2 regions of the Paenibacillus sp. 01T47 genome follow, and region 2 is predicted to be linked to the other one. Evidence: predicted binding sites of a transcription regulator. Region 2 holds the regulator's gene; the other holds the start of a gene.
What was found. Region 2 encodes LexA, which represses DNA repair genes until DNA is damaged. Its sites were predicted from a motif close to CGAACATATGTTCG; they were not measured.
Positions count from the first base shown of each region.

Region 1 (3,819 bases), on a different contig from region 2:
TCATACAACATATAGCTGCCATCGCTTTGTGGTTCCACTTCAGCCATATACCCTCCAGCGTTCTGAATCGCTGCGAGCTCACTCACCTTTTGCTCCAAGCTCTTGCCCGCCATCCGCGGCTCATAACGCTCGAGCAGCTTGTTCTTGCGTCCATCAAACATCCGGTCAATAAGCGCTGCGGTATCCGGGTCATCAGCGAGCTCGCCCAGCAAGTCGAGTGCGAGCATATGATAATTTTTTGGGAAAAGCTCATCCGCCTCAGCTGTCAGCTCATACGCATGGAGCGGTCTGCCCATGGCTTGCCGCACCGATACGATATTCACGCTGCCTTCGCTCTCTAGTGCATACATATGCCGCCTGATTGCCATTTCCGTTAGTCCGAGCTCGCTTGACAAGGAACCAGCATTCAATCTGCCACCTGTTTTCAGCAGCATCAATATGCGCTCTCGCGTGGAATGATCGCCGCGCGAAGCTGCCGTTATATCTGATGCACTTGCCGTTTTCATCCGCTTCAACCCTTCACCACCTTTGCAGGCTTGATAGCGTCATTGTAACGTATTTTTAGTTTTTCGTAAATCAAGCGTAAAACAATCATAAAGTCATAATCTATGCTTGCTCTGCAATCGTAATGGTTTACATGCAAATAGCAAAAACGCCTACAGCTCGCGTTCTAAATAATCATCAATCGATTGCTTAAAGGCAGGCAGCAGAGTAGTAAGCGTCTTCGTAAGCGGATGAAGCTCAGTTCTCGGCCAAACATAATAGTCCTGCACTAACGGCTTCCGAAGCTTCACCAGCTCCGTCAGCGTCGCCTGCATTTCAAGCGGAAACGCGCCTGCCTCGCCAGTAATATCGATGATGTCCTCATAGCTGCTCGCATCCCGCAAAATAAACCCGTCGATCAAGAAGCTGCCAACATCTGTTACGGTTTCAATAGCCAGATGCAGCGCTCTTTCCTGCGCCAGCCCCTCCAGCACCGTTCCCTGCCAATTAGCGGCAAGCGAGTCCAGCGCCGAAGCAATTTCAGTAATCGAATTCAACCTTACCGCTATTTGTTCACGATTCACATAATACATCAATCACTCGCCCGCTTTCAGCCTTGCTTCTTTTTTTTCCCTTTGCGTTTCAGCCACGCCACCATAATAATGCTGCTAAATATGATAACAAGCAAATAAGTAAATATTTCGTATACATCCCTCATGTCGCTCATAACTGCTCAACCTGCCTCTCAGCTTTCAAAATCAACGCTGACGGAAGCTTCACGAACTTGCATCATGTGTTCAATAACTTTTTTATGTACAGGATGCACTTGATACACTTCTAGCGCTTCCAAAGATTCGAACTTCGTAATAAGAGCGATATCGTAAGAACGCTCCGAATGCACAACATCCACGCCAACCTCAATCGACTTTAATACTTCGATTTGCCCTTCCATATCCCTAAGCACTTGTGCGGTACGCGCTACGCTCTCTGCGCTGCCATCTTTTAATTTAAAAAATACGATATGAGTAAGCATTATTTAGTTCCTCCTCTAATATTGACGCATAACTTTTGTCTATTTGTCACATAATAACCTATGCAGTCGCATTACGGCAATCTTTAACACGAAGGGGCTCGGTGTACGTTATGCGCTATCCGGTTACAATTGTTGCAACAATCATTGGACTAGCTATCTGCTTGTTCAACTCCACGGGTTACGACCCGCACAATCTTGTTTTCTTCATGTTTAGCATTCCCGCATGGGTCGTTGATTTATTTGTTGACGTGCACGAGGTTAACGTCTTGCTCATGTATGTGCTTACTGTTGCTACATGGGCGCTGCTTGGCTTTCTCGCCGACGTGCTTATCGTACGCAGTCGTGATAAAGAGCATCATCCTCGTTCAGCACGATAGCTTTATTTTAGGCAAAAAGGAGCCTTTCGGCTCCTTTCTCATTTCTACAGAACATGAATCAATTACGCACTAGGCTGCTTCAACCACTAAAGTCGATTCCATCGTTGTATGTCCTTGACCGCATGGAATGGAACAATAGATTCTGTAAGTACCTGGCTCTTTAAATTCCAAATCTGTTTCCGGGTGATCGTTATCCAAAGCTACTTGAAGCTCGTCAATATGCATCCCGTGGATACCGCTTTTGTTGGAAAGTTTTAGTCTAACTTTGTCTCCAACTTTAACTTTGTACTCTTTTTGATCAAATACAAAATCGTTGGACGCTACAACCTTCAATAAAGTCATGCCCTCTGGCAACGAGGCAGACTCATCAACCGGCTTAGCTGGCAGTGCGAATGTGAGCAAATATAAGCCCAGCAAAGACGCCGCTGCGAATACAGTAAACATAATCCACTTATGCATTGCTATGTGCTCCCCTTTGCGATCATAATGTCTACCTCTTATATTACATAAGATCGTCCGAAGTTCTCAACCTTAAACTACGGAAAGCTGAAAAGTTTTTTTGTTATTTTGACAAAACCATGAACAATTACAAAATTAGCTGGACAAATACTGTTTTAACACCCGTTCAGACTCCGCTTTTACAAAGCCCCACAGCATAAAAAAACGATGATGGTACCCTCTGCACACATATTCGGCATGCAAACCATCGGCTTCGCGCTTCTCCTCATACACCTTTATTCCTGTTTCGCGGAATTTCCTTCTAATTCCAGCGAGGTCAAGCAGCACCCGATCCTGCATGCCGCGCATCATCGATTCATAAAACCGCGGCAGTTTAATGGCTGAAGTGCCGATCACACGTATATCATGATCCAAAATACGCATAACAATGCCAAGCAAAACGTACTGCTTCACCAGCACAAGCTCTTCCTCGGTCTGTATCGGTGGATTAGCTGCCATTCTGACTTTTCCGCGGGCTTCTTCCTCTTTAGCGGCCATTGCCACCCCTCCAAATAAGAACGTTTGTTCTTATTATAGCGAGGAGCGAGGATTTGATGCAAGTTAATTTACTATTACCCAAAAGTTAACTTTTAATCCTGCTTGGCACGACTGTTTGCGAGTCATTGATTCGTATCCGTTGCATGACATAGGCATAAATCAATTTTTACCAAACCCAATGTAATGCAACATGCTTTCATTATGTACGTCTTCATATTACCATAGTAAAATCACGAAATTCAAAGTCAACTAACCTGCTTCTCCCAAACCAAACAACCCCTATAAATACAAAAGGAACCATCGCTGTAATTCGCGTGATTCCTTCGGTGTTTCTTATTCAGCTTCGCCTGCTTCTCCTGCAAAGTAGATGTACGTTTGATCGTTGGATTGACGCCCAGCCAGCTGCCCCTCAGTGCATCCGGTGTCATGCGCCCTTGCTGCGCCAGCTTCTGCCTTGCTTTTCTCGCCTTGCTAATAGACATTAGTAATGCCTCCCAAAAAAAGTATTATAAAGCAGCACCGCCGAGCAAGCATACATTTAGCTTCCTGCGGCTCGCTACCTTCTATTATACGATGAAAACGTCCTTTGCGAAAGACGCTAACGTGCGTGCAATAATTCAAACTCCTTGCGCAGCATCGTAAATACAAGCAGCTCAATAAAATTCCCATCCTCAAACTCAAATTCCCTTGGCTGACTATCTTGTTTGAAACCGAGCTTACAGAGCAGGTTGATCGATGCAGTGTTTGACGGATCTACCTTTGCCTCGATGCAATGGAGCTTCATGCTGTTGAAGCCAAAAGCGATAATGGGAGCCGCTACCTCACTCATAATCCCTTTCCGCCAGTGGCTTGGAGATAGATCATAACCTAAATCCGTACGCGCATGCTCCTTCAAATAATGTAAAAACCCACAGGTGCCGATTACTTTAC
Region 1 is NZ_JBFTPA010000004.1:446,297-450,115, reverse strand. It holds gene AC1DOV_RS11895 (helix-turn-helix transcriptional regulator) at 1-506, opposite strand, end outside; gene AC1DOV_RS11890 (DUF86 domain-containing protein) at 657-1,076, opposite strand; gene AC1DOV_RS11885 (Dabb family protein) at 1,229-1,516, opposite strand; gene AC1DOV_RS11880 (hypothetical protein) at 1,627-1,893, shown strand; gene AC1DOV_RS11875 (cupredoxin domain-containing protein) at 1,963-2,352, opposite strand; gene AC1DOV_RS11870 (YhjD family protein) at 2,488-2,889, opposite strand; gene AC1DOV_RS11865 (hypothetical protein) at 3,135-3,371, opposite strand; gene AC1DOV_RS11860 (GNAT family N-acetyltransferase) at 3,488-3,819, opposite strand, start outside.
Region 1: AC1DOV_RS11870 (YhjD family protein) is a predicted target of LexA. The motif match lies at 2,907-2,920, and genes of this name have one in related genera.

Region 2 (3,819 bases):
AGTTCACCAATGGGAACGCGATCAGTATTTAACGCTTTACTAAAATTCAAAAACCTCAACGCTGCTGGCGTTGAGGTTTTTTTTGCGTACAGTTATACAGCTGAAATAAAGCCTAATGAAGTGAAGGCACAGGCATATGTTAATCATATGTCGATAAGTAACCTATATCATCGCTCAGCAACGTCTAAGATGCGCTGAGTTTGGTTTTAAAGATTATCAGAGCCATAATTAAGCAGTGGACTCAAATCGCGCCTAAAGAAAAGTATACAGGTCTAAGAGCTACGGTCTAGTGCTTGTATGTTGATGATATATATGCGTCATTAGTAAAACAAACCTTTATAGGATCAGTCAAACACATGGATAATGTGTTCGTGGCTGGTCTTTTTTAGGTTGACTAGAGCCAGTACCACATAGAGTTAGTACTATTCGGGTGGTTATATAGTTGTTATATTCATAACAGTTAATCAACCCAAGCTAATAAACGAAATCGTGACATATATCTTAAACTCAAAACGACCTAATTATAATCTGGATAATCAACGATAAATGAGGTGAGCAGCATGACAGAAACTAGAATAGATGAAGAAACCAATGGCAGTATTTATGTGTTGCTTACGGACACGGGCACATGGTTTACTCGAATGATCAAATTATTTACTGGTGCACCCTATAATCACGCTTCACTTGCACTGGATATAAATCTGAAGAATATATACAGCTTTGGGCGTAAACGTGCAAACAACCCGCTAATCGCTGGATTTGTCAAAGAAAACGTCTATACTGGAACGTTTCGATATTTCCCTAATACGCGCTGTGTTCTTCTAAAGATTGCTTTATCAGAAAAACAACATGCCGCATTGCTTCAATACATTCGTGAGTTTGAAAAAAATAAAGAAAATTACCGATACAATTTAATCGGATTGTTAGGTGTACTGCTTGAGCTTAATATCGAGCCAACAGATTCATATTTCTGCTCCCAGTTTGTTGCTGAAGCCATGCGGAGCAGTGGTATAAACTTGTGGGAACGACCATCCGCGCAAGTTACACCTCATGATTTTCTTAAACATGAGCAAATGCAAATTGTATATGAAGGATTACTTTATGATTATCCGAAACTTGACCGCAAGAAGCTAATACGAATTTCTAATTTAAGAACAACAGCAGTATTGCTAAGAAAACGTGTAATTTAAAATCTCTCCATCTAAATAACAAAGTAGTGGCTGAAAGGAGCATGAATAGCAAAAAGAAGATCCATCAAATGGATCTTCTTTTGTTAATATGAAGAATGGCTCAAATACGAATTAATATCCGAAGCCAAAGCCGCCGCAACTGCAAGCAATGATCACCAGTAGAATGAATAATACTAAGATGATTCCTAAGCTTGAGAAAGCTCCACCCACGTAACCGGACATTTTTCAATGCACCTCCTTACGAGTTGAATACACAGTATGTTATGCGTGATAAATTCATAGTGATTGGGTGTTTGTCATTTGCTGATTAATTGATGCAGGCATTGCGTTTTTAAGTTAAAGAAGCAGGTTTGTATAAATAATTAGCTTCAGCTTTATATGTACGATTTTACAGCGTATACGGATGCTGCTGTAAATTCTTCAGGATTATATTCACAATTGTCCGATTGGGAAAATTTTTGGCAAGAATCCGATGCTGATTTTCCTTATATCGTAACTGTGAACGATGAGATCGCTGGCTTTGCATTAACCAAAAAAGTAAATGAAAATGACAGACACTATAATTTACTTGCACATTTTTTTATTATGCGAAAATATAGAAGATCTGGTGTTGGTAAACAAGCAGCTAAGCTAGTTATACAAAAGCATAGCGGATTGTGGGAGCTGTATCAGCTTGAACGAAATGTTCCCGCACAACAATTTTGGACCCATGTCATTGGAGAGCTCACAAATCAGAATTTTGTTGAAAGGTTTGAGAATGGCAGACGTTACCAACCCTTTAAGCAATAAAGTTAATGTAATAGTCAAAGAAAAGGCTGAATCAACGTTGCAAATACGTTGATTCAGCCTTTTCTTTATGTACATATGAGTTGGTATTAATGAATATCACGGAAAAGTCCAATGACTTTACCTAGAATCGTTACATTTTGAAGTAATATAGGCTGCATTGTGGAATTTTCCGGCTGCAAACGAATATGATTTTTCTCTTTGTAAAATGTTTTGACTGTTGCTTCGTCGTCCTCAGTCATTGCAACGACGATCTCACCATTGTTTGCCGTTTGTTGTTGACGAACGATAACATAATCCCCGTCATGAATACCTGCTTCAATCATACTCTCACCCATGACATTCAATATAAAAACACTGCTGTCACCAACAAAATGGGAAGGAAGCGGGAAATATTCTTCAATATTTTCTGTAGCAGTAATTGGCACACCAGCGGTAACTTTACCAACAATAGGTACTCTAGCTACGGATAGCGGGATAATGCCATCAGAGCCTTCTTGATCCAAAATTTCAATAGCACGCGGTTTAGTAGGATCTCGGCGTATTAAACCTTTTTTCTCTAGACGGTCCAAATGACCGTGAACGGTTGAACTGGACAACAATCCAACAGCTTCGCCGATTTCTCGAACGGAGGGTGGATAGCCTTTCTCCCGAACTTCATTCTTAATAAATTCAAGAATTGAATGTTGTCGGTTAGAAATCTTCGACACTGCAATCACTCCATTAGTAGGTTTGCAAAAAATTATAACATAGAACTCGAGTTCGTACAAACATAAGTTCTTAAGTACAGAGGTTCGTATTTTTTTCGTTGACACCAAACGTTTGTTCGTGTAATCTAAAAACAGAACAAACGTTTGGGGTGTTGATAAATGATAACCAGTCCAAGTTTTTATAGAACCATTCATAAACAAGATACGAACAAAGCAACAAAGGTCAACCGCTTGATTAGGCATTTCATAAAGCGTCATACTGTTAAACTCGTCGTTTGCACTGCTGTGTTTTTCTTATTGTTTACGAGCTTCCTACTTATGGGGACATACGCTTCGAGTAATACTCCCGAAGCCGCTTCCGCGGAAGAACAAATTATTAGGGTGCAATCAGGTGATACACTCTGGAATATAGCAAAACAAGTTTCAGATGGCAGCCATGATATCAGATATATCGTATATTTGATTAAAGATCGGAATGATCTGCAATCAACAGTAATAAAGCCAGGACAGAAGTTAATTATTCCTAGCATTTAGCTTGATTTTCCATTACAATTCAATAGTTCATACAAAAAATTACTTTCTATTTAAAGTAGATGCAGGCCAATCTACTTCTTTAGAAAGTTTTTTTATGTTTACTGCAGGGTTAACCCTTAGTTTAGCCGTCTATTAAAGGGGACTGAAAGGAGATGCTATTTTGTTACGAGTTGAAGAGTTATCCCACTCATTTATGAATGGGCATGAAACAACCACTGTACTGCAGAAAATAAGCTTTCACGTACATAAGGGAGAAATGATTGCGTTGTTAGGGAGCTCCGGTTCCGGTAAATCTACTTTACTGAACTTAATGGCTGGCTTAATGAAGCCTACAGAAGGCCAAATCTTTATTGCGGACCATAATATTGTAACGATGAATGAAAACCGCTTGGCAGAGTTTAGACGGAAGCATATCGGATTTATTTTTCAAGCGTATGAGTTGATAGCCAACTTGACGGTTAGGGAAAATGTGGAGCTTCCGCTTGTATTTCAATCGATGCATCCTTCAATACGGAAGAAAAAAGCTCTTTCGTTATTAGAGCAGATGGGAATTCCTGATAAAGCAGAGTTATTCCCATCTCAGCTCTCGGGAGGACAAC
Region 2 is NZ_JBFTPA010000002.1:289,329-293,147, reverse strand. It holds gene glnA (type I glutamate--ammonia ligase) at 1-43, shown strand, start outside; gene AC1DOV_RS05335 (hypothetical protein) at 561-1,190, shown strand; gene AC1DOV_RS05330 (sporulation protein YjcZ) at 1,302-1,412, opposite strand; gene AC1DOV_RS05325 (GNAT family N-acetyltransferase) at 1,569-1,979, shown strand; gene lexA (transcriptional repressor LexA) at 2,066-2,686, opposite strand; gene yneA (cell division suppressor protein YneA) at 2,846-3,220, shown strand; gene AC1DOV_RS05310 (ABC transporter ATP-binding protein) at 3,381-3,819, shown strand, end outside.